Regions from separate parts of the Micromonospora sp. WMMA1976 genome, predicted to be linked through region 2. Evidence: riboswitches for the same ligand, from Rfam matches in the RefSeq annotation. Region 2 holds a riboswitch; the other holds the start of a gene.

Region 1 (14,550 bases), 1.6 Mb from region 2:
CGGTCGAGCGGACGCTGCTGGTGCGCGGTCTCACCGCGCCCGCCGCGCACCTGGCCTGGACCGGGCTGACCGCCGCCGCGCTGTTCACGTTCGCCGCCGCGCCCGGCGGCCGGAGACTGGCGGCATTCCTGCTCACCTTCGCCGCCGCCGTCACGCTGCACACCTGCTGGGACACGTTCGGCACCCAGCCCGCGTACGTGTTCATCGGCGCCGTGTCGCTGGGCTGGGTGTTGCTGCGCCTGCACCTGGACCGCGAGCGGCCGCCCGCGTCCGGGACGCCGGTCGTGCCGGCATCCCGGGAGACGGCAGCGCGTGCCGGCTGAGCCGGGCGGCCGGCCCTCCGGCTCCGCGCCGCCCGGCACGTCAGCCGACGGCCAGCCGGACGCCGAGCGCGACGAAGGCGACAGCGCAGAGCCGGTCGACGCGCCGCGACCAGCGGCTGTCGCCCCACCGCCCGGCGAACCGGCCGGCGCCCACGCCGAGCGCCAGGTCCACGGCGAGCTGCACCGCGACGAACAGCGCCCCGAGCAGCACCAGCTGCGCCGCCACCGGGCCCGCCTCGGGCCGGACGAACTGCGGCAGGAACGCCACACTGAACAGGATCATCTTCGGGTTGAGCAGGTTCGTCAGCAGCCCGCGCCGGAACGCCCGCCCGGCGCCGCCGTCCGGGCGGTCCGCCGGGGCGCCGGGCCGGCCGGTGCCGCGCAGCGCCCGCAGGCCCAGCACGATGAGGTACGCCGCACCGGCCCACCGGATCGCGGTGAACAGCACCGGGGACGCGGCGATCAACGTGGCGAGCCCGGCCACCACGGCGGCGACGTGCACCGCTTCCCCGGCGGCGACCCCGAGCGCGGCCACCGCGCCCGCCCGCGGGCCGTACCGGGTGGCGTTCGCGAGCACGAACATCATGTCCGGCCCCGGGGTGAGCATGAGCACCACGATCGCGGCCAGGTAACCGGCGAGCGTGGCCGCCGACAGTCCGAGCACCGCTCAGCCCTCCCCGGCGCCGTCGAGCAGCGCCCGGCGCAGCGCCAGCCGGTGCTCGCGCCGGATCTGCGCCTCCCGGTAGCGCCGCCGGTCACCGTCGGTCTCGGCGTGCAGCGGCGGCACCGGCCGGGGCTGCCCGTCGTCGTCGACCGCCACCATCACCAGGTGCGCGGTCGCCACGTCCACCGGCGGCACCGCGCGGTCCCACCGGTCCGCGCTGACCTTCACCGCCACCTCCATCGAGCTGCGGCCGGCCCAGGTGATCCGGGCGTCCACGTGCACCACGTCCCCGACGCGTACCGCACGCAGGAACGCGGTCTCGTCGATGGCGGCGGTGACGGCCGGGCCGTCGGAATGGCGGGCGGCGACCACACCGGCGACCGAGTCGATCAGGTTCAGGATGCGCCCGCCGTGGACCGTGCCCATCAGGTTGGTGTGGTGCTGGTCCATGATCTGCGACAGGGTCAGGTGCGAGGCCGACGGTGGTCGGCCGGTGAGCGTGATGGTGTCGGGCACTGTGCGGTTCCGTCCTCGCAGAAGCGGACCGCCGACCGGCCGGGGTGTGCACGTCGAGGACACGCCGACGGCCCTGCGTACGACGTGTCACCCGCCCGACCCACCCGCGAGGTCGACGGCGGCGCGCACCGGTGGTACGCGCGACGCGGGCAGGTCTTCGGACTCGCGGGCGTGACACGAGGTCGCCTACCGGCCGTCGCTTCCCAGGCCGTGGCCCAGTGCTGTTGACGGCTGTCGTTCCCACTCACCGCTGCGGGGCAGTCCCGGACTTCCACCGGGTTCCCTCTTACGACACCCGGCCGTCGCCGACCGGGTGAACCAGCGCTTCCCGCAGCGTAGCCCAGCGCCCGAGGCCGGCGGCACAGGCGTCAGGCCGGCGCCGATCCCGTCACAGCGGCAAGCGGCGCCGCGCCGAACGACACCGCGAACCGCTTGCACCAGATCGACACGCTGCGCAGGCCGTCCAGGTCCACCGACGCCGGGATGTCGTACGCCTGATCGCCGATGTTGCCCTTGAGCCGGCCCAGCTCGACCCAGCGGCCGTCGTCGAACACCTGCCAGCCGGCCCGGCCGGGCAGCACCTTCCGGTCGGTGAGCCACACCCGCAGGTCGGGCCCGTCCGAGGTGTCCAGTCCGCGCAGGAGCAGCTGACGGCGGCCGTCGGCGAGACGGACCAGCTGCGCCCGGCCGGACGTGTCGTGCTCGTGGGTGACGAAGTCACCGGCGGCGAGCACCACGTCGGCGGGCGGTGCGCCGGTCGGCGACGGGCCGGCCGCCGGTGAGCCGGTCGTGCCGGCCGGCTGCGGCTCCGCCACGGTGGGCAGCGCCTCGCGTACCTCGCGGTCGGTCACCAGCCGCCACGGCTGGAACAGGTACAGGCTCACCCCGAGGCCGGTGACGGCCGCGACGGCGAGCACCGACAACACCACACGTCTTCTGCCCATGCTCCGACGGTAGGCGCGGACCCGGCGGAAAGATCTTTCCGTCCGCTTACGGCTCGACCGCGGGCCGCCGCGCCGGGACGCCGATGGGTAGCGTCTGGCGCATGGGGCGCTACGTGCTCGTCGTCGACGACGACCGGACGGTGAGCGACGTCGTCCGGCGCTATCTGGAGCAGGACGGTTGCCGGGTCCGGCTGTCCTTCGACGGGCCGGACGCGCTCGCCGCGGCCGAGGAGGAGCCGCCCGACCTGGTGGTCCTCGACCTGATGATGCCGGGTCTCGACGGCATCGAGGTGTGCCGGCGGCTGCGGCGCCGGCTGCCCGGCCTGCCGGTCGTCATGCTCACCGCGCTCGGGGACGAGGCCGACCGGGTCGCCGGGCTGGAGGTCGGCGCGGACGACTACGTGACCAAGCCGTTCTCGCCGCGCGAACTGGTGCTGCGCATCAGGTCGGTGCTCCGGCGCGCGGCCCCGCAGGACCGGGGACCGGCAGGGACGCTGCGCGACGGCGACCTCACCGCGGACACCGGCCGCCGCGTCGCGGAGCGCGGCGGGCAGCAGCTGTCGCTGACCGTACGGGAGTTCGACCTGCTCGCGTTCCTGCTGGCGAACCCGGGACGCGCCTGGTCACGGGCCGAGCTGCTGGACCGCGTGTGGGGCTGGCGGTTCGGCGACCAGTCCACAGTCACCGTTCACGTCCGGCGGCTGCGGGAAAAGATCGAGGACCACCCGGCGCAGCCGCGCCGCATCGTCACCGTGTGGGGCGTCGGTTACCGGTACGAGCCGTCGGAGGCGTCCCGGTGAACGAACTGATGGTCATCGGGCTCTACGCCCTGCTCGCCGGCGCTGCCGTCGGCGCGCTCGGCGTCGGCGCGTTGCGGCTGGTGCGCCACCGGTCGATCCTCGCGCACATCGCGGTGCTGCTCGCGGTCACCATCGCCTCGGTGACGGCGGGCGTCACCGCCGTCGCCCAGGCCATGTTCCTGTCCGCGCACGACCTCCAGGTCGTCCTCGTCACTGTCGCGGCGTCCGCGGCGCTCAGCCTGGCCGTCGGGGTGGCGTTCGCCCGCCGCCTCGCCCAGGCGGCGGTCTGGGCCGACCAGGCCCGGCAGCGGGAGCGGCAGCTGGAGGCCGGCCGCCGCGAGCTTGTCGCATGGGTCTCCCACGATCTGCGTACGCCGCTGGCCGGGCTGCGGGCGATGGCGGAGGCGCTGGAGGACCGGGTGGTCGAGGAGCCGGCGGCGGTGGCCGAGTACCACCGCCGGATCCGGGTCGAGACGGACCGGATGACACGCCTGGTCGACGACCTGTTCGAGCTGTCCCGGATCACCGCCGGAGCGCTGCGGCCCGCGCTGTCCCCGGTGCCGCTCGGCGACGTGGTCTCCGACGCGATCGCCGCCACCGCGCCGCTGGCCGCCGACCGGCGGGTCCGGGTGCTCGCCCCGGAGACCGGCTGGCCGACCGTCCGTGCCGCCGAGGCCGAACTCGCCCGCGTCGTGACGAACCTGCTCGTCAACTCGGTGCGGTACACGCCACCGGACGGCACTGTGCGCATCGACGCCGGGCGGGACGACGACGACGCGTGGCTCGCCGTCTCCGACACCTGCGGCGGCATTCCCGAGGCGGACCTGCCCCGGGTGTTCGACGTGGCGTTCCGGGGCACCCGCGCCCGTACCCCCGCACCGGCCGGCGCCGACGAGTCGGCGCCGGCCGGCGGCGGGCTGGGTCTGGCGATCGTGCGCGGACTGGTCGAGGCGCACGGCGGGCGGGTGCACGCGCACAACGTGACCGGCGGGTGCCGGTTCGTGGTCCGCCTGCCGGCGGTCTGACCGGGCCGGTCAGGCGGCGTCCGGGGGACCGGTCTCCACCAGGCGTCCGTCCGCCAGGCGCAGCCAGCGGCCCACGTCGATCGCGGCGAGGAACCGCTCGTCGTGGCTGACCACCAGCAACGCGCCCCGGTAGGCGTGCAGCGCGCTCTCCAACTGGCCGACGCTGACCAGGTCGAGGTTGTTCGTCGGCTCGTCGAGCAGCAGGAGCTGCGGGGCCGGTTCGGCGCCCAGCACGCACGCGAGTGTGGCGCGCAGCCGCTCCCCGCCGGAGAGCACACCGACCGGAAGGTGCGCGCGCGGGCCGCGGAACAGGAAGCGGGCGAGCAGGTTCATCCGCTGCGCGTCCGGGGCCTGCGGCGCGAACGCGGCCAGGTTCTCCGCCACGGTACGGTCCAGATCCAGCAGGTCCAGCCGCTGCGACAGGTACGCGATCCGGCCGTCCGCGCGGGTGATCCGGCCGCTCTCCGGCTCCAGGTCGCCGTCGATCAGCCGCAGCAGCGTCGACTTGCCCGCGCCGTTGTCGCCGAGCAGGGCGATCCGTTCCGGACCACGGATCGTCAGGTCGACCCCGTCGGCGGCGAACAGCGACCGCTCGCCGTGCCGGACCTGCACCCCTTCGGCGCTCAGCAGCGTGCGTCCGGCCGGGACGGTGGTGGCGGGCAGCTCCACCGTGATCGTCTTCTCGTTGCGCAGCGCCCGCTCGGCCTCGTCGAGGCGCGCCCGGGCGTCGTCGACCCGCCCGGAGTGCATCTCGTTCGCCTTGCCCGCTGCCACCTGCGCGTCCCGCTTCAGGCCGCCGGCGACGATCCTCGCCAGACCCGCGTTCTTCAGGTTCCGGGAGGCGTTGCCGGCTCGCCGGGCCGCCCGCTCGCGGGCCTCCTGCAACTCCCGCTTCTCCCGCTTGAGGTCCTGTTCGGCGCTGCGGACGTTCTTCTCCGCCACCTCCTGCGCGGCCCGTACGGCCGCCTCGTACGAGGTGAAGTCGCCGCCGTGGAAGCGCATCTCACCGCGATCGAGTTCGGCGATGCGGTCCATCCGGTCCAGCAGCGCCCGGTCGTGACTGACCAGCAGCAGGCAGCCGTGCCACTGTTCCAGCACGTCGTAGAGCCGGTGCCGGGCGCCCAGGTCGAGGTTGTTCGTGGGTTCGTCGAGCAGCAGCACGTCGGGCTGCTTGAGCAGTTGCGCCGCCAGCCCGAGGGAGACCACCTGCCCGCCGCTGAGCGTGCCCAGGCGCCTGTCGAAGGCGAGGTCGCCGAGGCCGAGCCGGTCGAGTTGCGCGCGGGTGCGCTCCTCGATGTCCCAGTCGGCGCCGATCGTGGTGAAGTGCTTCTCGTCGGCGTCGCCGGCCTCGATGGCGTGCAGCGCCGCGATCAGCGGGGCGATCTCCAGGACCTCGGCCACTGTCAGGTCGGCGGCCAGCGGCAGGCTCTGCGGGAGGTAGCCCAGCACGCCGTCGACGGTCACCGACCCGGCGGCCGGGCGGTACTCGCCGGCGATCAGCTTGAGCAGCGTGCTCTTGCCGGCGCCGTTCGGCGCGACCAGACCGGTCCGGCCGCCGCCGAGGGTGAAGGAGAGGTTCTGGAAGACCGGGGTGTCGTCCGGCCAGGAGAAGCTCAGGTTGGAGCAGACGATGAAGGAATCGGACATCGGGAAGACGACCTCGACGATGAGGGCGGGCGGACCTCAGCCGCCCGGCGGGGGACACGGTCTCGGGGTACGACGGAACGACCACGGCGCTCGCCTGCGGTCGGTCACATGTCCGGTCTCACCCGGAGATGTCGTCGTCACCCGCCATGTCTGGTCTCCCTGCCTGCCTGATCGCCACTGGATCACTCCGGTCCACCGTAGCACCGGCGGTGGTCGCCAGGCGGTCCTGGAGACGGGCGTGCCGGAACTGGTAGACCGGCCCCACCGTGCGCAGCACCGACCGGCGGTGCGCGTCGTCGAGGAATCGGAGCAGCCGCAGCGGCGCCACCCCGGTACGGCGCAGCTCGACCATGACGAGCAGGGCGCGCCAGGTCTGCGAGGACGTCACGCCGAGCAGGAAGCCGCCGACGATGCCACAGGCGATGCCACCTTCCGCCGATCCGGCGAGCCGCCCCACCAGGCCACCCAGGACGCCGAGCACGGACCCGAGCCAGAGGCCGCCGCCCACCGCGGACCACAGGTCCCGCCGCCAGGACAGCCGCGACGACACCGGGTCGTCCTCGTCCGCCGACCCGGCCATCGCCAGGTACACGCCCAGGGAGAGGCAACCGAGGAAACCGGTCGCGGTGAAGGCGAGGAAGACCGGGAAGGCCCGGCCGGACCCGATGCCTGTGACGTCGGCGCACGCGGCGACGAGGAGCCCGAAGAAGCCCAGGAACAACGCACCGGTGAGCCCGGCGCCGAGCACGTTCTCCATCCGCTGACGGCTGATCACCCGGCTCCACCTGATCCGGCGGAGCCGCAGTGGACGCCGGCCGATCAGCACGTCCCGGGAGAGCTTGGCGGTGAACGTGAGCACCAGCCCGAACGCCAGCCCGGCCAGGACGCCGAACGCCGGGCCGGCGAGCAACCCCGCGCTCAGTCCGGCGCCGAGGCCGGTGACGAGCACCGTCGAGACCGCGTACAGGTCCCAGGAGGTGAACGACGCCAGGTGCCACCACACCAGATCGCGGCTGCCCACCCGGTTCATCAGGTGGGCGAGGTGACCGAGCCAGCGCGCCGCCTGCGCAGCCGTGTAGCGCGGCTCCGGTACGCCGGGCTGGACGGCGTACGCCGCGGGGAGCACCCGGTCGAGCAGGGCGTCCTCCACCGCCTCCCGGCTGTGGTAGCGGTCGAGCAGCTCCGCGGCATCGTCGTCGGTGGTCACCGTGTCCCGGAACAGGCTCAGCATCAGCGGGCTGCGCAGCGCCTGCGCGACGGGACCGTCCGGCCGGTCGCGCACCTCGTCCACCAGCCGTTGCCACCCCGGCGGCAACGGCTGGGTCCGGCTCCTGGTGACGTACGCGGCGATGTCCGCGCCGGTCAGCGGCTCCAGCTCCAGGGCGGCGGCGCCGGAGAGGTGCCGGGCGGCGGCCACCGCCTCCACCAGCTCGCGGCTGCGGGTCGTCACCACCAGCCGGAACGTGGTCTGGACGTCGAGCGCGCGCAGGGCGACCGGTCGCAGCTCCGGCGGCAGTTCGTCCAGCCCGTCCAGGAAGAGGGCCACGTGCCCGCCCGTGACGAGCCGGCGGGCCGGTTCGAGCCCGCCGAGGACATCGTGATCGGCGGCCAGCCGGGCGGCCAGCCAGTCGGCGACCGGTTGCCGGCGCGGATCCCAGCCGGACACGGTCAGCAGCACCGGCACGGGTACCCGTGCGCGTTCCTGCTGCGGCAGGCGCTGCCGGTGCTCCAGCGCGTCGATCAGCAGCAGGACGACCGCTGCCGACTTGCCCGCACCGGGCCCGCCGAGCAGCAGGAGGCGGCCGGAGCCCAGGCCCGCGTACACCCGGAACAGGTCGTGCAGGTCGCCGTGGGCGAGGTCGGCCGCCCGCACCGGCGGGACGGCCGGCAGGGGCGGGAACCGGACCAGGTCGCCCTCGGTCGCGGCGGCGTCCACCGGCCCGGTGACCGGCCGGTCCGACCACCGCCAGTGGATACGGATCGGAACCGGCGCCCACAGCCCGCGTTCGGTCGCCGCGCGGCTCCACTGCGCGAGGACGGCGGCGGCCAGCTCGTCGGCCGCCCGCTGCGCCGCGGGGCCGGGGCGGCGTGCACCCCGGTGGTTGCGCCGCCACAGCCAGCCCAGGATCGGCCCGCCCGCCGCCAGGACGGCGAGGACCGACTGCAGCAGGGTGAGCTGCCGGTCGGTGGCGTTCGGCAGCCAGGCGACCGACGCGCCGAGCCCGGCCGCGACGAGCATCGCCAGCACCGACCAGACCCCCCGCCGCATCCCGGTAGTGTGCCAGCTGGCCGGCTGTCCACACAGGCCCGTTCGCCGAGCCGGGAGTGTTCCGGCCCTATGCTCCTGGCCATGTCCCAGGTGACTGCGAGCCGCTGGTTCGGGCCGGCCGGATCCACGGCCGGTGACGCCCAGGTGTTCGTCTTCCCGTACGCCGGTGGCGTCGCCGCCTCCTTCGCGCAGTGGCGGGACCTGGCCGCGCCGGAGCTGTCGGTGCAGGTCGCGCTGATGCCGGGCCGGGGCGCCCGGCTGCACGAGCCACCCGTGGGCGACCTCGCGGAGCTGGTGGACGCGCTGGCCACAGCCGTCGCCGAGCGGGCGTCCGGGCCGTACCTGCTGTTCGGCCACAGCCTGGGGGCGCTGGTGGCGTTCGAGGTGACCCGGGAGCTGCGCCGCCGGGGCGCGCCCGCGCCGCTGGCGATGCTGGTCGGCGGCGCGGAGGCGCCGCAGACCCGGCTGGTACGGCGGCGCGTGCACGACCTCGACGACGCCGGTCTGATCGACGCGCTGCACGACTTCGGGGCCACGCCGGCCGCGCTGCTGGCCGATCGCGACCTGATGGAGCTGATCCTGCCCGGGGTACGGGCGGACTTCGCGCTGTCCGAGCGGTACGCCTACCGCCAGGGGCCGCCGCTGGAGGTGCCGGTGCACGTGCTGCTCGGCGACCGGGACGAGCACGTGGACCCGGGCCGGGCCGCGGGGTGGGCGCGGGAATGCGTCACCGAGCCGCAGTGGCACGTGTTTCCCGGCGGGCATTTCTTCCTTACCGACCATCTGCCGGAAATCATCGACCTAATGCGACACATCGTCGCCAGTCACACCCCTGTGGCGGAATAGGCGACAAAGAACGGGTAAGGACTCGTACCCGTACCGGACCTTCCGCAATGTCCGGTATTCGACCTGGTGAACGGCCGAGAAGCGGTGTTAAAGTCTGCCATCCGTTCGCCGAAGGGACGTCGCTGACGAGGCGGCATACTGTCGCGTGCGCCGAGGTGTCCATGAGCCGGCCGTACCTTCCGTCCCTGGTCCTGCGCGATTACCTGCACACCGTGGCGACCCTCCACCCGCAACTGCGCGAACTGCTCGACTTCGGCCGCCCCGGCGCGGACGCAGCACTCGCGGAACTGGCCGGCACGGTCAGCGAGTTCGACACCGACTCCACCGGCCGGGGCGATTCCTACCGCCGGGCCCAGCGGGACACGCTCGTCCGCTGGACCGGCATGCGGCGGCTGCTGGACCTCGCCACCCCGGACGCCGCCGCCCCGGTCACGCTCATTCTCGACGTGCTCGGCGGCGACGGCACTGTGGCCCGCGCCGCGAGCAGCCAGTCCGCCTGCTTCGAGTCCAAACTGGCGTTCATCACCGGCGACCTGTCCGGCCACATGGTCGACAAGGCGCTCGCCCACGGCCTGCCTGCCGTCCGTCAGGCCGCGCACTTCCTGTTCCTGCGTGACGCCGGTATGGACGCGGTGCTGCTGGCGTACGGCACGCACCACATCCCGGCGGCCCGGCGGCCGCAGGCGGTGGCCGAGGCGGCCCGGGTGGTCCGGCCCGGCGGCCGGATCGTGCTGCACGACTTCGACGAGTCCAGCCCGATGGCCGGGTTCTTCGGCGAGGTGGTGCACCCGCACGCCGCCGGCGGCCACGACTACCGGCACTTCAGCCGCGCCGAGCTGACCGGACTGTTCACCGCGGCCGGGCTGCCGGTACGCGTCGTCGACCTGTACGACCCGCTGATCGTGCGCGCCGACAGCGCCGAGTCCGCCTCCGCGGGCATGCGCGACTACGTCGGCGACATGTACGGCGTGCGCGACTACTTCGCCACGCTCACCGATGACGAGGTGTGGGGGCTGCTGACCCGCCACTTCGACCACACCGGCTACCTGGCCGGGATCGGTCGCGACGACGTGCCGGCCCGTCCGCTGGTCTACCGGGCCGACGGGCAGTTCGTCGCCGAGGTGCCCCGGATGGCGATCGTCGCGGTCGCGACGAGGACGCGGTGAGCGCCGTGACCGGCCCGCGCGACCTGGCCGGCCCGCGCAATCTGACCGGCCCGCGCTACCTGATCGACCTGGTGCACCGGCCCGCCGGTGCCGACGACGACCGGCCCGCGATCGTCGGCCCGGACGGCGAGCTGAGCTACACCGCGCTGTGGGAGCGGGTCGGCGCGACGGCCGAGCTGCTGCGCCGCGCCCGCGTGCGGCCGGGTGACCTGGTGGGCCTGTACCTGCACCGGTCCGCCGACTATGTGACGTCGCTGCTGGCGACGCTCGCGGTGGGCGCGGTGGCGGTGCCGATCGACTCCGAGCTGCCGTCGGGCCGGGCCGAGCAGATGCTCGCCGCCGCCGCGCCCCGGCTCGTCCTGTACGCCGACCGGCCGCCTGCCGTCGCCGCGCCCGCGCCCACCGGGTGGCGGGACGTGCGTACCGCGCGGGCCGGGTCGCCGGCCGACCTGACCGATCGCACCGGCTGGCTGCCGCCGGGCGAGCATGCCGCGCTGGTGCTGTTCACCTCCGGCTCCACCGGCCGGCCCAAGGGTGTCGTGCTGCACCACGCCGGGCTGGTCAACCGGCTGGCCTGGGGTCACGACTGGTTCGGCTTCACCGCCGACGACCGGGTGCTGCACAAGGCGTCGATCGGGTTCGACGCGTCGGTGCACGAGATCCTCTCTCCGCTGATCGCGGGCGGCGCCGTTGTCGTCGCCGGGCCGGGCCTGCAGTTCGACAGCCTCGGGCTGGTCCGGCTGATCCAGCGGGAGGCGGTCACCACCGCGCACTTCGTACCGACCATGCTGCGGCACGTGCTCGACGAGCCGGAGCTCGCCGGCTGCGGCACGCTGCGGCGGGTGCTGTGCGGCGGCGAGGCGCTGGACATGCGGCTGGTCCGGCGGCTGCGCGAGGTGCTGCCGTGCGGGCTGTTCAACGGGTACGGCCCGAGCGAGACCTCGATCAACGTGTCCTACTGGGACTGCGCCGAGGCGTACGCGGGAAGCATCGCCCCGATCGGCCGGATCATCGACGGCGTCACCGCCCACGTGCTCGACGACGACCTGCGCCCGGTGCCCGAGGGCGGGACCGGCGAGCTGTGGATCGGCGGGGTCGCGGTCGGGCTGGGCTACCTGCGCGACGACGAGCGGACGGCGGAGCGTTTCCGCCCCGACCCGGCGCGGCCGGGCGCGCGGCTCTACCGCACCGGTGACCTGGTGCGGATCGCGCCGCAGGGCTTCCTGGAGTTCCGCGGCCGGGCCGACGACCAGGTCAAGATCCGCGGGGTCCGGGTGGAGCCGGGCGAGGTGGCCGCCGTGCTGCGCGAGCATCCCGCCGTGCACGACGCGGTGGTGGTGACCGTCCCGGACACCGACGACGGTCCGCGCCTGGTCGGGTACGTGGTGCCGCAGCCCCGGCAGGCCCCGGCCGTCGGCGGGCTGCCGCGGTTCCCGCTTCCGAACGGCATGGCGGTCACCGCGGCGTCGCCGGACGAGGCGGTCTTCCTCTACCGGCAGATCTTCGACCAGGCCGAGTATGCCCGTTTCGGCGTGCGCGTCGGCGACGGTGCCGTGGTCCTCGACGTCGGCGCCAACATCGGGCTGTTCTCGCTCTGGGCGTCCCGGCAGGCGCGCGACGTGCGGCTGATCGCGGTCGAACCGAACCCGGACACGCTGCCGTACCTGCGCGCCAACCTCGGCCTCTACGCCGGCTCCGCGTCGGTCGTCGAGGCCGCCGTGACCGACGCGGCCGGCACCGCCGAGCTGACCTCGTTCCCCGAGCTGAGCTACCTGTCCGGCCTCGGCGCCGACCGGGCCGGCGCCGCCTCCGACCTGGTCCGGTCGCACTACCGCCACGGCGGCGGCGACGCCGACGAGACCGAACAGGCGGCGCTCCTGGCCGACGCCCGGCGCCGCCTGGCCCCGGTGGCGCACGTGGTGCCGACGGTGACGCTGTCGGACCTGCTGGACCGCTTCGAGCTGGACCGCGTCGACCTGTTGAAGATCAACACCGAGGGTGCCGAGCTGAGCGTGCTGCGCGGGCTGCGCCCCGAGCACTGGCCCCGCATCCGCCAGGTCTGCCTGGAGGTCGAGCGCAGCAGCGTGACCACCCCGCAGGTGCGCGAGCTGCTGTGCGCGGCCGGGTTCGAGGTGCACGACATCGGCGACTGGAACGTCGGCGCGGACGCCGACGTCAGCTACGTCTACGCCGTACGGCCGCAGGAACCACCACCGGCGGCGACGCCGCGGGACGAGCCCGCCGACCACCTGCTGACCACCGGGCTGCTCCAGGGCTACCTGGCCTCGGCGCTGCCGTCCGCGATGCGCCCGGACCAGATCGTCCTGGTCGACCGGCTGCCCCGCCTGCCCAACGGCAAGGTCGCGCGGCTGGAGCTGCCACCGCCACCGCCCCGGCCCGCCGGGGTCGCGGCGGAGCCGGCCGGTGGCGCCCTCACCGACCGGCTGCGCGAGGCGTGGCGGGCCACGCTCGGCGTCGACGCGGTGCACGACGACGACACGTTCGTCGCGCTCGGCGGGCACTCGCTGACCGCGCTGCGGATGGCGCTGCGGGTACGGGAGATGGCCGGGCTGGAGGTGTCCCCGGCGAGCTGCCTGCGCGCCGGATCGTTCGCCGACTGGGTCGACCGGGTCACGGAGGCGGGGCGCGATGTCAGCCCGGTCCGCTGACGCGCGGCACGTCGTCGTGGTGGGCGCCGGCCGGCTGGCCCGCTCGCTGTGCCACACCCTGGCCGCGACGCCCACCCCGGTGCCGCTGCGCGTGACGGTCCTGGCCCGCGACCCGGACGCGGCGCACGCGCTCGCCCGGGCCGCGCGGGTGCGCGCCACAGTCGCCGGAACCCCCGTCGCCGTCACCGCCCGGCCGTTCACCGCCGAACCCGGCGCCGACCCGGGGGAGGGGTACGCCGCCGACGCCGCCTCGATGGCCCGGCTCCGGCCCGACGTGCTGGTCTGCGCCGCGTCCGCGCAGTCGCCGTACGAGCGGGCGGCGGCGCCGTCGGCCTGGACGGACCTGATCGCCGCGGCCGGCTTCGGGGTGACGCTGGCGCTGCAGGCCGAACTGGTGTCCCGGCTGGCCGCCGCGCTGGCCGGCGGCGCGCCCGGCGCGACGCTCGTCAACGGCGCGTTCCCGGACGCGGTCAACCCGCTGCTCGCCGCGCGGGACCTGCCGGTGCGCTGCGGCATCGGCAACGTGGCGACGCTCGCCGCGTGCCTGGACGCCGCGCTCGGCCGTCCCGGCCAGCGCCGGCTGGCGGTGCTCGGCCACCACGCCCACCTCGCCGCGCCCGGCCCCGACGACGAGGACACCGCCGAGGTACGCGCCTGGCTCGACGGCCGGCCCGTCCCGGACGTCACCGGCCTGCTCGCCGGCTACCGCGCGCTGCCCCGGCCGGAGCTGAACGCGCTCGCCGGGCACGCCGGGGCCGCCCTGGTGGCGGCGCTGGCCACCGGCGACGAGGTGACGGCGAGCCTGCCCGGGCCGCTGGGACTGCCGGGCGGCTATCCGGTCCGGCTCACCGGCGGCCGGACCGAGCTGCGGCTGCCGGCCGAGCTGCCGGTGGCGCAGGCGGTCGCCTGGAACACCGCCGCCGGGCGCCGCGACGGCGTCGAGGTCGGCGGCGGCCACGTCCGCTACTCGGAGCGCGCCCGGGCGGCGCTGGCGGCGTACCGGCCCGACCTGGCCGGCGGCTGGCACGCGAGCGAGCTGCCCGAGATCGCCCGCCGGTTCACCGCCCTGCGTGACCATCTGCGAACGGTGCCGCCGGCGCCGGCCCGGAGTGTGTTGGAGGAAGCCCGATGACCGTGACCACCCCGGCCACCCGCAACATGATCACCGACTACTACGACGTCGTCGCGTCGGCGGTGCGCCGGTGCGGCGCGGTCCCCGGCGACGCGCCCGGCACGCCCGGCTTCGCGCCCGGCTTCGACCTGCCCGAGCTGACCCCCGCGGTACGCGAGTTCTACGCCGCCGCCACGGTCAGCTGGTCCCCGCTGGGTCACTACGGCGGGCACGACCTGACGATGCTCGACCTCACCGCCAACCCCGGCACCCGCACCACGAAGACGTTCGCCTCGATGGTGATCGTCGCCCGCGCGGTGGAGCACATCCGGCGTACCGGTGAGCGGCTGTGCATCGTCACCCCGACCTCCGGCAACAAGGGCGTCGCGCTGCGCGACTCGGTGGCCCGCGCGTACGCGGCCGGGCTGGTGACCCCGGAGCAGCTGTCCATCGTGGTGCTGGCGCCGGCGGCGACCCGGCACAAGTTCCGCCACGACGCGCTCGCCGACGATCCCGCGACCCGCGCGGTCAACCCGCTGCTGCGGTACACCGGCGCGGACCCGGAGGGCG
Region 2 (14,550 bases):
CCGCTGGCGAACGCGTTCCGCCACGACTACGCGAACCGGCTGATGTCGATGGCCCGGCTGATCGAGCGACTCAAGATCCCGGTGGTGGTGCTCGGGGTCGGGGCGCAGACCGACGTGGACGGCGGCCTGGAGTCCCTGCGCCCGATCGACGAGCCGGTGAAGGCGTTCTGCCGGGCGGTGCTGGACCGGTCGCACAGCATCGGCGTACGCGGCGAGATCAGCGAGAACTACCTGCGGAAGCTGGGCTTCTCCGCCGTCGAGCAGATCGGCTGCCCGTCGATGTTCCTGCACGGCGACAGCCTCCGGGTCGAGAAGGCGAAGGCGGCCCTGAGGACCGAGGACCGGCTCGCGTTCGTCATCTCGCCCTACGTCCGCGCGTTGGCCCCGCTCGTCCGGCACCACCACCAGCGCTACCCGAACCTGCGCTACATCGCGCAGGGCCTGTACGCCCTGGGCACCCTGCTCTACGGCGACGCACCGAACTTGCGCGGCAAGACCGACGACATGCCGATCCACACCTCACATCCGCTCTTCGTCGAGGACAAGGTGCGGATGTTCATGGACCCGTGGCCCTGGATGGAGTATCTCGCCGGATTCGACTTCGCCTTCGGCACCAGGATCCACGGCACCATCACGGCGCTGATCTCCGGCACTCCCGGCTATCTCCTCGCACACGACTCGCGCACCCTGGAACTGGCCCGCTACTTCGACATCCCGCACCGGTTGATGCGCGACGTGCCGGCCGACGTCGACGCCGCCCAGCTCTACGAGGAAGCCGACTACTCGGCACTGAACGAGGGCCACAAGGAGCGGTTCGCGCGGATCAGCGCGTTCCTCGCCAAGCACGACCTCGGCCTCTCGTTCGCCGACGGGGACAGCGCGGTCCGCTTCGACGAGCAGGTCCGCCGAACCGTCTACCCGCCGGCGGTCCGGCCGGCCTCCGCCTACACCGCCGAGGAACTGCTGGCGCGCATGCAGTGGCTGCGGGACGAGAACCAGACGTTGCAGCAGAAGCTCAAGGCACGCCGCGCGCAGCCACTGCGCGACCAGGTCAAGCAGGCGGTGGGCAGCCGGGTCCGCCGGATGCTGTCGCGCTGACCGTCGTACGCCTGCGCAGGCTCCGCCGGCCGCGAATCGCGAGAACCCTTCTTATTCCCATCGACCGGCATTACGCTCTGGGCCAGCCCTGAGGTGCATCACATCGGAGGTTCCTATGAGGACGATGACCATCCGTCGCACGACTGCACTCCGTCTGGTGTCCGGCGCACGCCGGCTGTGGATCGAGTGGTGCTGGTAACTGCCGGCCCGGCGGGCGCTTCCGGGCGCCCGCCCCTGCGGCGCCCGCCCCTGCGGTGACGGACGGCGCGGAGCGCTACGACTGCCACCGCGACCACGGACCGTACGCCGGAGTCTCGGCCTTCCTCGGTCGCGTCGCCGCCGACCGGCCCCGCCTGGCGGCCCGGCACGCGGTCGAACTGCACGCGATCGTTCCCCGGCTCGATCCGGCGGCCCGGCCGGCCGGCGAGGAGGAGCCGATCCGCTTCCACCCGGCTCGTCGTACCGCCTGCCTGGCCTACGGTGCGGCGGAACTCGTGGCAGCCTGGGCCGGCACACGCCGGCGGCCCGTGACCGTCCGGTTCGATCACGTCGCCGGCGCCGACGAGACGACAGCCGAACTGCTGGGCGCGCTGGCCCGCCGGCTCGGGCCTTCCCCGCTGCGCCTCGACCTGCGCGACGACGGTGCCCCCGGCCCGGCGCCCGACGAGCGCACCCCGCAGGCGTTGCGGCGGGCCCTGGGCGACAGCCTGGCCAGCGGCTACTACCACCACGCGGCCCGGGTCGCCCGGCGCGGGCGGGCGGCGGTCACCCCCGACGGCGACCTGCGGCACTGGTGGGCGTTCACCACCGGCCTGGCCACCGCCCTGGCGGCCCTGAACCGGGCCGCCGAGGCGCTCGATCTCTACGACGAGGCGCGGGCCGCCACCGACGATCCGAAGATCACGATGTCGGCGGCGTACGCCACCGCCATGCTGCACGCCCGGCACCTGCCGGCGGCCGACCAGGACCCGGCGCTGGCCCGGCAGTGGCTGGAGCGGGCGCTGTACCTCGCCGCCGAGCTGGCCGATCCACGCCAGCGGCTGTTGTCGACGGTCTTCTACGAGCAGGGCCTGGCACTGCTGGACAGCCGGGCAGGCCGGCCCGACCGGGCGCTGCGGCTCGTGGACGACGGGCTGGCCCGGCTGACGGCCGCGCTCGGTCCCGGTGAACGCCCGCAGGACCTGGCCCGGCTGCGCCACAACCGGGCGCAGGTGTACCTCGCGCTGGGCGACCCGGCGCGGGCGCTGGCCGACCTGGACACCGTGATCGCTCAGGACCCCGGCAACTGCGAGTACTACGTGGACCGCGCCGCCCTTTACCGGGCAGCGGGCCGGACCCGAGCCGCGATCAGGGACTACGACGCCGCCATCCGGCTGGGACCGCACCTGCCCGAGGCGTACTACAACCGGGCCGCGCTCCAGCAGGAGCGGGGCCGCCCCGAGCGGGCGCGCGCCGACCTGGTGCGGGTGCTCGCCATCGAACCGGGGCACCTCGACGCCCGGATCGCCCTGGTCAACCTGCACGTGGAGCGCGGCGCGCTGGACGCCGCCGAGGCGAGCGCGCGGGCCGGGCTGGCCGGCGCTCCGCAGGAGCCCGCGCTGCTGTGCACCCTGGGCCTGGTACTCGCCGAGCGTGGCCGGGCCGCCGAGGCCGACGAACTGCTCACTCGGGCACTGAGCGGGGACCCCGAGCTGGTGGAGGCGTGGACGAACCGGGCCGCCGCCCGGTTCGAGCGCGGCGACGTGGCCGCCGCGCTCGACGACCTGGACCGGGCGGTGGCGCTGTCGGAGGCTCCCGTGCCGCGCTACAACCGGGGTACGGCCCTGGCCCGGCTGGGCCGGTGGGACGAGGCGGCCCGCGACTTCGCCCAGGCGCTCGCCCAGCCCGGCCTGGACCGGGCCCTACGGCGGGATCTGCGAGCGGAACTCGCCCGGTGCCGCCGGGCGCTGGCCGTCTGACCCGGCCCGGCCGGGGAACCGGCGCTCATCGTGCCCCTCCCCCCGGCCCCGGCCGGGGGGAGGGGGAGCGGGTTCAGCAGCCCTGGCGGCGGCTGTAGATCTGGTGGCGCTGACCGGCCCATCCGATGTAGCCGACCGCCTCGACGCAGTAGTTCGCCGTGCCGGTGACGGCGACCGGGCCGGCGTAATAGCTGAAGTCACCGGAATTGGTGTCCGCGCCGCCCGACCGGGTGCAGTGCGCGCCCTCGCCCGACCGCTCCGCGCAGCGGTAGATCTGCACGAAGGTGGGCGCCGACTTCCCGTACGCCGCGCCGCGGTGGTAGAAGCAGGCGCTGTTGGTGCCGCCGTTGCTGCTGTTGTAGTAGATCACCAGCTCACCGAGCCCGGACGACTGCACCTGGCTGTAGGTGATGGTCCCCGAGCAGGAGCCGGCCGCTTGGGCGGCGGGGGCGCCGACAGTCAGGCCCGCCGCGACGGTCACCAGCGCGGTCAGCGCCGAAAGCATGCGTCTCATGAACCACCCAATCCACAGTCGACTGTTCCGGAGTGGATCTTAATCAACCGGTGACCTTCACGGTGGCCCCGATCCATAGCCAACCACCTATTGACAAACAATATTAACAATTGGACCCTGCTGAGAGAGCGCTCTCCCGTCCCCCCTGTCTCCAGCGAGGTGTCGCCATGCGTCTCCGAAGAAGGCTGCTCGCCGCCGCGTCCGCCCTGCTCGCCGGGCTCACCGGCGCCGTCGTCGCCACGCCCGCCCAAGCGGTCGGACCGGCGTTGCTACCGGTCACCGTCACCAACACCACCGGCCGCAGCGACCCGGTCTACCTCTACGTCATCGGCGTCCAGCTGTCCTCCGGCCGGCTCGGCTACGTCACCTCCGGCGGTGCCTTCGTGCCGTGGACCGGCGGGCAGATCCCGCCGTCGCCCGCGCCGGACGTCTCCATACCGGGCCCCGGCAACGGCGGCAGCACCACGATCCAGTTCCCCCGCGGCTTCTCCGGCCGGGCCTACTTCTCCCTCGGGCAGAAGCTGACGTTCTTCCTCACCCCGGACGGACTGGTGCAGCCCGCGCCCTGGGCGGCCGGTGACGCGAACCGCGACATCCTGTTCGACTGGAGCGAGTTCACCTACAACGACTCCGGGCTGTGGCTCAACAGCTCCCAGGTCGACATGTTCGCGATCCCGCACGCGGTCACCGTGACCGGCGCCAACGGCGTCACCAAGCGCACCGGCGACGTGGTGGCCAACGGACGCAACGCGGTCATCGACGGGATCCGGGCGCAGCCGGGCTGGGCCGGCACCGTCCACACCCGCTCCGACGGGACCGTGCTGCGCGTCCTGGCTCCGGGCAAGGCGGCCGGGGCCGGCCTGCTCAGCACCACGTACCTGGACTCGTACATCGCGTCCGCGTGGAACGCGTACACCACGAAGACCCTGACCGTGGCGCCCTTCGCCGACCAGCCGGCCATCCGGTACTACGGCCGTACCTCGGGCAACACCATGACCTTCACAGACGGCAGCGGCCAGGTCGTCGCCTCCTTCAACCGGCCCTCCTCGGCCAGCGTCTGGGGCTGCGACGGCGACCTGCCCGCGCCGAACGACCAGGTGGTCGGCCCGATCTCGCGTACGCTCTGCGCCGCCCTCAACCGCGGCACACTCGGGACCATCGACACCCAGCCCAGCACGAACGCCGCCGACTTCTACCGCAGCAACCCCACCAACCAGTACGCCCGCCTGATCCACGCCAACATGACCGACGGCCGGGCGTACGCGTTCGCCTTCGACGACGTCGGCGGATTCGAGTCGCTGGTGCACGACGGCGACCCCCGTTCGGCCGGACTGATCCTCAGCCCGTTCACCGGCGGTGGCGGCGGCACCCCGGCCACCGGGGTGCCAGTGGTCAGCAACTGGAACAACAAGTGCATCGACGTGCCGAGCTCCAACTTCGTCGACCGCGCGCCGCTGCAGATGTGGAACTGCAACAACACCAGCGCGCAGAAGTGGACGTTCAGCGGCACGGCGCTCAAGAGCCAGAACAACAAGTGCATGGACATCGACGCCGGCTCCACCGCGAACGGGGCGGCGGTGCAGCTCTACACCTGCAACGGCACCGGCGCCCAGCAGTTCACCCTGAACGCGGCCGGAGACCTGGTCAACCTCCAGGCCGGAAAGTGCGTCGACATCAAGGACTGGAACGGCGGCGACGGCGCGAGGCTCCAGCTCTGGGACTGCGGGGGCACGGCCAACCAGAAGTGGCGCAAGGGCTGACCGGCCCTGCGACGAGGGCGGGGGCCGACCGCGAGTCGCTCCCGCCACCCGCCGCGACGGCTTGCCGTCCCGCAGGGCGGACGCGCCGGCCACGTCGGCTCACCGCCCCATACGATGAACAACGGTGCTGGTTCGCCGTGCCCGTGACGGGTGTGGCGTCGTAAGAGGGAACCCGGTGTGAGTCCGGGACTGCCCCGCAGCGGTGAGTGGGAACGACAGCCGTCATCGAAGCACTGGACCGTGAGGTCTGGGAAGCGACGGCCAGTAGGTGACCGGGTGGATCCGGTCGCGCCCGCGAGTCCGAAGACCTGCCCGCACCGCGTGCACCGTCCGGTGTGCGCCGCCGACGGTCGCTCGGGACGGCCGGTGCGGAAGCCGGTACGCCGCCTGTACCTCTTCCCTCCCTGCCCCGATCGGCCTCGTGTGCTTCGAGGGAAGGGATCTCCATGAGTACCGCATTCGGTCAGAGCACCGTGCTGGGCTATCCGCGTATCGGGGGCAACCGGCAACTCAAGAAGGCCGTCGAGGCCTACTGGGCGGGCCGGATCGACGCCGAGGAGTTGGCGGCGACCTCTGCCGCGCTACGGGCGAAGGTCTGGCGGACGCTGCGCGACGCGCGCCTGGACGCGATCCCGTCCAACACGTTCTCCTACTATGACCACGTGCTGGACACGGCCGTCGCCGTCGGCGCGATCCCGCACCGGTTCGCCCGGCTCGGCCTCGGCGATCTCGGCACCTACTTCGCCATGGCCCGGGGCGTCGATGCCGAGCCGGCGCTCGAACTGACGAAGTGGTTCGACACCAACTACCACTATCTGGTTCCCGAGATCGGCTCCGACACCGCCTTCGCGGCGAATCCCGACAAGGCGCTGCGCGAGTACCGTGAGGCCCGCGAGCTGGGAATCGACAGCCGGCCGGTGCTGGTCGGGCCGGCCACATTCCTGCTGCTGGCCAAGCCCACCGAGGCGCGCGGCGAACCGTTCGACCGGTTGACCGACCTGGTCGACGTGTACGCCGACATCCTGCGATCCCTCGCCGCGGCGGGCGTGCGGTGGGTGCAGCTGGATGAGCCCGCCTACGTCGCCGACCGGAGCACCGCCGAGATCGACGCGCTGCGGGAGGCGTACACCCGGCTCGGCGCGGTGGAACAGCGGCCGGCGATCTTCGTCGCCACCTATTTCGGCGAGCTCGGTGACGCGCTGCCCGCCCTGCTCGACACGCCGGTCGAAGCGGTCGGCGTGGATCTGGTGGCCGGGCCCGGCAACCTGCGGCGGCTGGCCGGTGCGGGACCGCTGCGCGGCAAGACGATCGTGGCCGGCCTCGTCGACGGCCGCAACGTCTGGCGTACCGACCTGCGCGCCGCCGTTGCGGCTGGTGCCGCCGTTGCCGCCCTCGCCGACCACGTCGCCGTGTCCACCTCGTGCTCGCTGCTGCACGTGCCGGAGGACCTGTCCGCCGAGACCGCCCTCGACCCGGCGTTGGTTCAGCGGCTCGCCTTCGCCCGGCAGAAGGTTGATGAGGTCGTTCGGCTCGGCCGCGCGCTGCGCAACGGCACCACGTCCCTGCCCGAGCCGCTGCCGCCCACCCCCGCCGCATGGCGCGACGACACCGTACGCGGCCGGCTCGCCGCACTGCGCGCCGGGGACCGGCGGCGCGGCGCGTACCCGGAGCGAGCGGCGGCACAGCAGGCCCGGCTGAATCTGCCGCCCTTGCCGACCACGACCATCGGATCGTTCCCGCAGACCGACGAGCTGCGCCGCGCGCGTGCCGAGCATCGAGCCGGCCGCCTCGACGACACCGCCTACACCCGGCGAATGCGCGCCGAGGTCGAGCACGTCGTCCGGCTTCAGGAGCGGCTGGGTCTGGACGTGCTCGTGCACGGCGAGCCGGAACGAAACGACATGGTCCAGTACTTCGGCGAGCAGCTCGACGGGTTCGCCGCCACCGAACACGGCTGGGTCCAGTCCTACGGCTCCCGATGCGTGCGTCCGCCCGTCATCTACGGCGACGTGGCACGCAGGGCACCGATGACCGTCAACTGGTCCACCTACGCGCAGTCGCTGACCGACCGGCCGGTCAAGGGCATGCTCACCGGCCCGGTCACGATCCTGGCCTGGTCGTTCGTCCGCAGCGACCAGCCACTGGCAGACACCGCGGACCAGGTCGCGCTCGCCCTGCGCGACGAGTGCCGTGATCTCGAGGCAGCCGGTATCCGGGTCATCCAGGTCGACGAGCCGGCGCTGCGTGAGACGCTGCCACTGCGCAGGGCGGACCAGAAGGCGTACCTGGACTGGGCAGTCGGGGCGTTCCGCCTGGCCACCTGCGGAGTCGCCGACGACACCCAGATCCACACCCACCTGTGCTACTCGGAGTTCGGGGAGGTGATCACGTCCATCGACGCCCTCGACGCCGACGTCACAAGCATCGAGGCGTCCCGCTCCCGGATGGAGGTCCTCGACGACCTCGCTGCGATCGGATACCGCCGAGGTGTGGGGCCCGGCGTCTGGGACATCCACTCACCCCGGGTGCCGTCCCACGACGAGGTCGTCGGCGCGCTGCGCCGGGCGGTGGCCGCGGTGCCGGCCGAGCGGCTGTGGGTGAACCCCGACTGCGGCCTCAAGACGCGCGGCTATCCCGAGGTCGAGGCGTCCCTCCAGCACTTGGTCGCCGCCGCGGCCGAGCTGCGCGGACGCTGAGCCGGCGGGCCGGGCGGAACGCCGCGCCGTTCCGCCCGGCCCGGACCCGGTTCAGCCCTTGACAGACCGTGCCCCGACCGCCGGCGTCCGCCGGGGGCAGAGACCAGGCACGCAGGACGGTGTCCGGCACTAGATTGAGGCGGTGAGCCGGGGCGAACCATCGGTGGAGGCCGGTCCGTCGGGCGAGGACCTGACGGCAACGCTGCTGGCTGCGGCGCGTGCGGGCGACGGCGCGGCCTTCAGTCGCCTGGTCGCGCCGCTGCGGGACGAGCTGCGTGCGCACTGCTACCGGATGCTCGGTTCCTTCCACGACGCGGAGGACGCGGTTCAGGACACTATGGACCGGGCGTGGCGGGCTGTCGACCGGTTCGAGGGGCATTCGATCCGGTCATGGCTCTACCGGATCGCCACCAACCGGTCGCTGTCTCTCCTCCACTCGCGCGGGCGGCGTGAACTGCCCACCGATCTCACCGCCCAGGGCGTGTCCCGGGCCGAGGTGAGCTGGCTCGAACCGTACCCGGACCGCCTCGCGGCCCCGTCCGTCCAGCCGGACCCGGAGGCCCACGTGATCGCGAGGGAGGCCGTGGAACTCGCGTTCGTCGCCGCGTTGCAGCATCTGCCACCGCGACAACGTGCCGTTCTGCTGCTGCGCGACGTTCTCGGGTACTCCGCCGAGGAGACCGCCGCGATGCTGGTCTCCACCGTCGCCGCGGTCAACAGCGCGATGCAGCGCGCCCGCCGGATCGTCGCCGGGCTGACGCCGCCGGACAGTCAGCAGCGGATCCTCGCCGACCTGGGCGACGCGGGGCAGCGGGAGGTGGCCAGGCGGTACGCCGAGGCGTGGGAGTCCGGCGACGTCGAGACGATCGTGGCGATGCTGACGGAGGACGCGCGGTACTCGATGCCGCCGCTGACCATCTGGTACGAGGGCCATGCGCAGATCCGCGGTTTCCTGGCTGAGGTGACCGCGGGGCGAAGGTGGCGGTTCCGGCGGGCGAGTGCCAACGGGCAGCTCGCTTTCGGGACGTACCTGTGGGACGACTCGGCTGCCGCCTACCTGCCGGCGGGGCTGGACCTGCTCGTGCTGCGGGGGCGCCGGGTGGCCGAGGTCGTCTCGTTCCTCGACGCGCGCCTGCCCGCCTTCGACCTGCCGGATCGGCTGCCGGAAAGTTCGCGCGGACGCGATGAGTTCGCGGTCCGGTCGGGGTTGTAGTCCTGACGGGTTTCACCAGCCACGAAGGGCAGAGCCGACATGCCGAGCAACGAAGAACAGATCCGCGCCCTGGTCGAGCGCTGGGCCGCCGCGGTTCACGACGGGAACCTTGCCGGCGTCCTGGCCGACCATGCCGAGGACCTGGTGATGTTCGACGTGCCGCCGCCGTACGAGGGCGTACGCGGGCTGGACGCCTACCGGGAGATCTGGCCGCCCTTCTTCAGGTGGCAGGCACAGGGCGCGTCGTTCGAGGTCGAGTCGCTGGACGTCGTCGCAGGCGAGGACGTGGCCTTCGCGTACGCGCTCGTGCGCTGCGGCACGGCGGCCGACTTCGCCGCACGTCCGGCGAACCGCCTGCGGGTGACGTTCGGCCTGCGGAGGCGGGAGGGCCGGTGGGTCGTCACCCACGAACACCACTCCTTCCCGCTCGCCGATCCCGCCGCCGAGGCGGCTCCGGACGCGGCCGTCGCCGAGGCGGAGGTACGCGGGCTCCACCGGCGCTGGTTCGACGGCACCGCGGCCAAGGATCTCGATGCCCTGATGGAGGCCGTCGCCGACGACGTGGTCTCGTACGAGCACGACCAGCCGCTGCGACACGTCGGCGTGAACGCGGTCCGCGAGATCTGCGCGGCGGGCCTGGCGGCGTCGGGTGACGGATCAGTCGCCTGGGACGTGCCCGACCTGACGATCGTGGTCGACGGCGACCTCGCCGTCGCGTGGGGCCTCAACCACGTCTCGGTACGCCCGAACCTTGGTCCGTCGATCGAGAGCTGGTCCCGGGGCACCCGGGTCTTCCAGCGACGCGACGGGGCCTGGCTGATGACCCACCAGCACCTCTCCTACCCGTACGACCCCTCGACCGGGACGGCGCGGACGGATCTGCGCCCGTAGCGGCGCGAGCACGACGTCGCACACCGAGTCGTCCATCGACGTTCATCCAACAGATCGGCGCGCGTAAGCTCCGCACGGTCGGATCTGGGGAACCTACGGAGGAGGTTCCATGGATCGTCGAACGATGTTGCGGGCCACTGTTGTCGGTGCGGGCGCTGTCGCCCTGCCGTTCACGGCATGGTCGGCCGCGTACGGAGCCCCGGCGCAGAACGCGGCGGGCCCCTACGGTGGGCTCCAGCCCGCCGACGCCAACGGCATCCAATTGCCGGCCGGCTTCACCAGCTCGATCGTCGCGCGGTCCCGTCGGACGGTGCCGGGGACGTCGTACACCTGGCACGACGCTCCGGACGGTGGCGCCGTGTTCCCGAACGGCACCGGCTGGATCTACGTGTCGAACTCCGAGGTGTCAGCCGGGGCGGGCGGCGGTGCCTCACGACTCGTCTTCGACTCCAGCGGTGCCGTGATCGGGGCGTCGCGGATCCTCGCCGGAACCGACAACAACTGCGCCGGCGGGAAGACACCGTGGAACACCTGGCTCTCCTGCGAGGAGGTGTCCCTGGGCCGGGTCTTCGAGACGTACCCCCTCGGCGGGACCGCCGTGGCGCGTCCCGCGATGGGCCGGTTCAAGCACGAGGCCGCAGCGGCCGACCCGGTCCGCCGGGTCGTCTACCTGACCGAGGACGAGACCGACGGCAAGTTCTACCGGTTCGTGCCGGCCACCTGGGGCGACCTCTCCGCCGGAACCCTCCAGGTCTTCCGCGCCGGTACGGCGACCTCCGGCACGTTCACCTGGGCCACGGTGCCCGATCCGGACGGCTCGCCCACCCCGACCCGGCAGCAGGTGTCCGGCGCGAAGACGTTCAACGGCGGCGAGGGCTGTCACTACGCGGACGACACCGTCTGGTTCACCACGAAGGGCGACAACCGCGTCTGGCAGGTCAACCTGGCTTCCGGCACGTACGAGCTCGCCTACGACGACAACCTGGTCAGTCCGGGCACCCCTCCGCTGACCGGGGTCGACAACATCACCGGGTCCACTGCAGGTGACCTGTACGTCGCCGAGGACGGCGGCAACATGGAGATCTGCATGATCACGCCCGACGACAAGATCTCGGTCTTCCTGCGGATCACCGGACAGAGCGGCTCGGAGATCACCGGGCCGGCGTTCACCCCGGCGGGGGACCGGCTGTACTTCTCCTCGCAACGCGGCACGACCGGCTCGTCGTCCGGCGGCATCACCTACTGCGTCACCGGGCCGTTCCGCCGATGACCGGCTCCCGGCCGCGGCCGGCCACCACGGGGCCGGCGTACGGCTGGGTCGGCGCTCCGGTCAGCGCCCCGTGCCACCGGCGGCCGAGGTCGGACGAGCCGTTCTTTCCACTGTCTTACGGGACAGACGCGCTGGCCAACATCCCGGGACCTCGTCCTTCTGCGGGAGCGGCACCGTGTCCGCCGGCTGTGGCGAGGTCATGATCCAATGAAGCGCATGATTCTCCAGCGCATCGCGGCCGGCCTCCTGTTGCTGATCGGGCTTCTGGCGATGGCGGCCACCCACACCTTCCCGTTCCTCGACGACCTCTCCGAACCGGCCGAGTCGGCGGTCGCGATCGGGGGCGCGGCGTGCCTGCTGGCAGGGGTGTGGCTGTGGTGGCGCAAGCCGGCGGACCGGCCGTCCGCGCCGTCGACCGGCGACGGTGAGGGTTCGTGACAGGGGGCGGCAAAGGGGCCGGCGTGCTCGGCGGGCGGTCCCGGCTCAGGCGTCGGATACTGAGCCGATGACCAACCCCGACCTCGATCCCGAGGTGTACCCGCCGATCGACCCCCGCGAGGACGTGCCGGACGACCCCGGCGAACTCCTCCCGGACACGCCGGGCGAGCTGCCCGAGGCGCCGGTCGAGCCGATGCCCGACGACGGGGAGCCCGGGGGCGTGCCCGAACCGGCCTGACCGGCCGGCGCCGGGGCACCCGACTGATCGACGATGATGGATAATTCTGTGGTGACCGGCGCGCCGACCGCAGGGGAGACCGGATGAGGATCGTCGACGCCCGGGTGATCGTGACCTGCCCCGGCCGCAACTTCGTGACCCTGAAGGTCGTCACCGACGCCGGCGTCACCGGCGTCGGCGACGCCACCCTCAACGGCCGGGAACTCGCAGTCGCGTCCTACCTGCGCGACCACGTCGTGCCGCTGCTGATCGGGCGCGACCCGGCCCGGATCGAGGACACCTGGCAGTACCTCTACCAGGGGTCGTACTGGCGGCGCGGACCGGTCACGATGAGCGCCGTCGCCGCCGTGGACACCGCGCTGTGGGACATCAAGGGCAAGGTCGCCGGGCTGCCGGTCTACCAGTTGCTCGGCGGCCGGTCCCGTGAGGGCGTGACCGTTTACGGGCACGCGAACGGCGAGACCGTCGACGAGGTGCTGACCGAGGTCGCCCGCTTCGTCGACCTCGGCTACCGCGCGGTGCGGGTGCAGTGCGGCGTGCCCGGCCTGCCCCGGACGTACGGCGTCAGCGCCGACAAGATGTTCTACGAGCCCGCCGACGCCGCGCTGCCGAGCGAGACGACCTGGTCCACCGAGGCCTACCTGGCCCACGTGCCGGGCGTGTTCGCCCGGGTCCGCGAGGAGTTCGGGCCCACCCTCCGGCTGCTGCACGACGTGCACCACCGGCTCACCCCGATCGAGGCGGCGCGGCTCGGTAGGAGCCTGGAGCCGTACGCGCTGACCTGGATGGAGGATCCCGTCCCGGCGGACCTGCAGGAGGGCTTCCGGCTCATCCGCTCGCACACCACCACGCCGATCGCCGTCGGCGAGGTCTTCAGCAGCATCTGGGACGCCGCCCAGCTCATCCGGGAACAGCTCATCGACTACGTGCGCACCACTGTGGTCCACGCCGGCGGGATCACCCACCTGCGACGCATCTTCGACCTCGCCGCGCTGCACCACGTCCGCAGCGGCTCGCACGGAGCCACCGACCTGTCCCCGGTCTGCATGGCCGCCGCGTTGCACCTGGACCTCGCCATCCCCAACTTCGGTCTGCAGGAGTACATGCGGCACACCGAGCAGACGGACGAGGTGTTCCCGCACGGCTACCACTACGACGGCGGCTACCTGCATCCGGCCGAGACTCCGGGGCTCGGTGTGGACATCGACGAGCAGGCCGCGGCCCGCTACCCGTACGCGCCGGCCTACCTGCCGGTGAACCGGCTGACGGACGGCACCGTGCACCCCTGGTGACCGCGCCGGTCTAGTGGATGCGGCGACCGTGCGCGTCCGGCACCCCGGACTTGCGGAAGAAGTAGGTGTTGATCTGGTCCCGCCACTCCACCGCGCTGCGGAGCTGTTCGTCGAGGCGCTCGGCCACCCGGTCGTGGACGGCCGGGTCGACCGCCCCGGCGACGAGCCGCCACCGTTCCCGCATCGCCGCCACCTCCTCGACCCCGGCGAAGTGCGTGTCGTAGATGTGCTGGATCACGGTACGGCCGCTGTGCAGCACGTGCCGGTACGGGACGTGGTGGAAGAACAACAGCAGTTCGTCCGGGCAGCGCTCGCGTGACTCGTACACTTCTGCCCACGGCGGCGGGTACTGGCCGGTGAACCCGGTCCCGGTCGCCCGGGTCCGGTCCACCCCGACGCCGTCACGGTCGGCGAAGTGGTACGTGCCCCACGGCGTGTACTCGTAGCCGTCCACGTCCGGCCCGTAGTGGTGACCGGGCCGCACCATGAACCCGACGCCGAGCGGGGCGGTGTAGCGCTCGTAGGTGCGCCAGGAATCGTCCATGATCGCGTGCATCGTCCGCCGCACCGCTTCCGGATCGCCGGTGGTGACCGGCAGCCAGGTCAGGTCGATCCACTCGTCGAGGATCGCGCCGGGATCCAGCAGCGGATCCCAGGCGAGCCGGCCGAAGGCGTACAGGTTCGCCTGGGCCAGCGGGTGCCCGGTCCAGAAGCTGTCGTCGCCCACGTTGGACACGGCGACCAGGCCGCCGCCGGTGCCCGCCCGGCCGGCCGCCACGTCGGCGATCGTGCCGCCGGCCTCGCCCCACGGCCGGAACCGCAGCACCTCGCTCCACCAGGGCGCGAGGTAGCAGACGTGCCGCTGCTGGCCGGTGTACTCCTGCGTCGCCTGCACCTCCACCGCCAGCCGGGTCGCAGGCATCGCGGTGAGCACCGGGGACACCGGTTCGCGTGGCTGGAAGTCGATCGGGCCGAACTTCACCTGGAGGATCACGTTGTCGGCGAACCGTCCGTCCAGCGGCGCGAAGTGGTCGTAGGCGGCCCGCGCCCGGTCCGTCGACCGGTCCCGCCAGTCCTGGTGGTGGTCGTAGACGAACGCCCGCCAGCGCACCACGCCTCCGTGCGGGGCGAGCGCCTCGGCGAGCAGGTTCGCGCCGTCGGCGTGGTCGCGCCCGTACGCGA

The links. A riboswitch is a leader RNA that binds a small molecule or an ion and turns the genes downstream of it on or off. The one in region 2 is predicted to bind cobalamin.
Region 1: another riboswitch for cobalamin. It lies ahead of O7546_RS10970 (acyl-CoA thioesterase); the one in region 2 lies ahead of metE (5-methyltetrahydropteroyltriglutamate--homocysteine S-methyltransferase).

Annotation. Positions count from the first base shown of each region.
Region 1 covers NZ_CP114912.1:2,359,497-2,374,046, forward strand. The annotation lists gene O7546_RS10960 (PrsW family glutamic-type intramembrane protease) at 1-323, shown strand, start outside; gene O7546_RS10965 (LysE family translocator) at 364-987, opposite strand; gene O7546_RS10970 (acyl-CoA thioesterase) at 991-1,503, opposite strand; cobalamin riboswitch at 1,634-1,841, opposite strand; gene O7546_RS10975 (DM13 domain-containing protein) at 1,872-2,447, opposite strand; gene O7546_RS10980 (response regulator transcription factor) at 2,549-3,247, shown strand; gene O7546_RS10985 (ATP-binding protein) at 3,256-4,272, shown strand; gene O7546_RS10990 (ABC-F family ATP-binding cassette domain-containing protein) at 4,282-5,919, opposite strand; gene O7546_RS10995 (hypothetical protein) at 6,038-8,188, opposite strand; gene O7546_RS11000 (alpha/beta fold hydrolase) at 8,270-9,034, shown strand; gene O7546_RS11005 (class I SAM-dependent methyltransferase) at 9,196-10,200, shown strand; gene O7546_RS11010 (amino acid adenylation domain-containing protein) at 10,197-12,869, shown strand; gene O7546_RS11015 (potassium transporter TrkA) at 12,850-14,001, shown strand; gene O7546_RS11020 (DUF6002 family protein) at 13,998-14,550, shown strand, end outside.
Region 2 covers NZ_CP114912.1:3,924,573-3,939,122, reverse strand. The annotation lists gene O7546_RS18040 (polysaccharide pyruvyl transferase family protein) at 1-1,098, shown strand, start outside; gene O7546_RS18035 (tetratricopeptide repeat protein) at 1,353-3,056, shown strand; gene O7546_RS18030 (hypothetical protein) at 3,130-3,570, opposite strand; gene O7546_RS18025 (beta-1,3-glucanase family protein) at 3,738-5,330, shown strand; cobalamin riboswitch at 5,442-5,661, shown strand; gene metE (5-methyltetrahydropteroyltriglutamate--homocysteine S-methyltransferase) at 5,777-8,026, shown strand; gene O7546_RS18015 (sigma-70 family RNA polymerase sigma factor) at 8,232-9,239, shown strand; gene O7546_RS18010 (nuclear transport factor 2 family protein) at 9,279-10,130, shown strand; gene O7546_RS18005 (alkaline phosphatase PhoX) at 10,240-11,400, shown strand; gene O7546_RS18000 (hypothetical protein) at 11,608-11,838, shown strand; gene O7546_RS17995 (hypothetical protein) at 11,906-12,076, shown strand; gene manD (D-mannonate dehydratase ManD) at 12,160-13,368, shown strand; gene O7546_RS17985 (alpha-glucuronidase) at 13,379-14,550, opposite strand, start outside.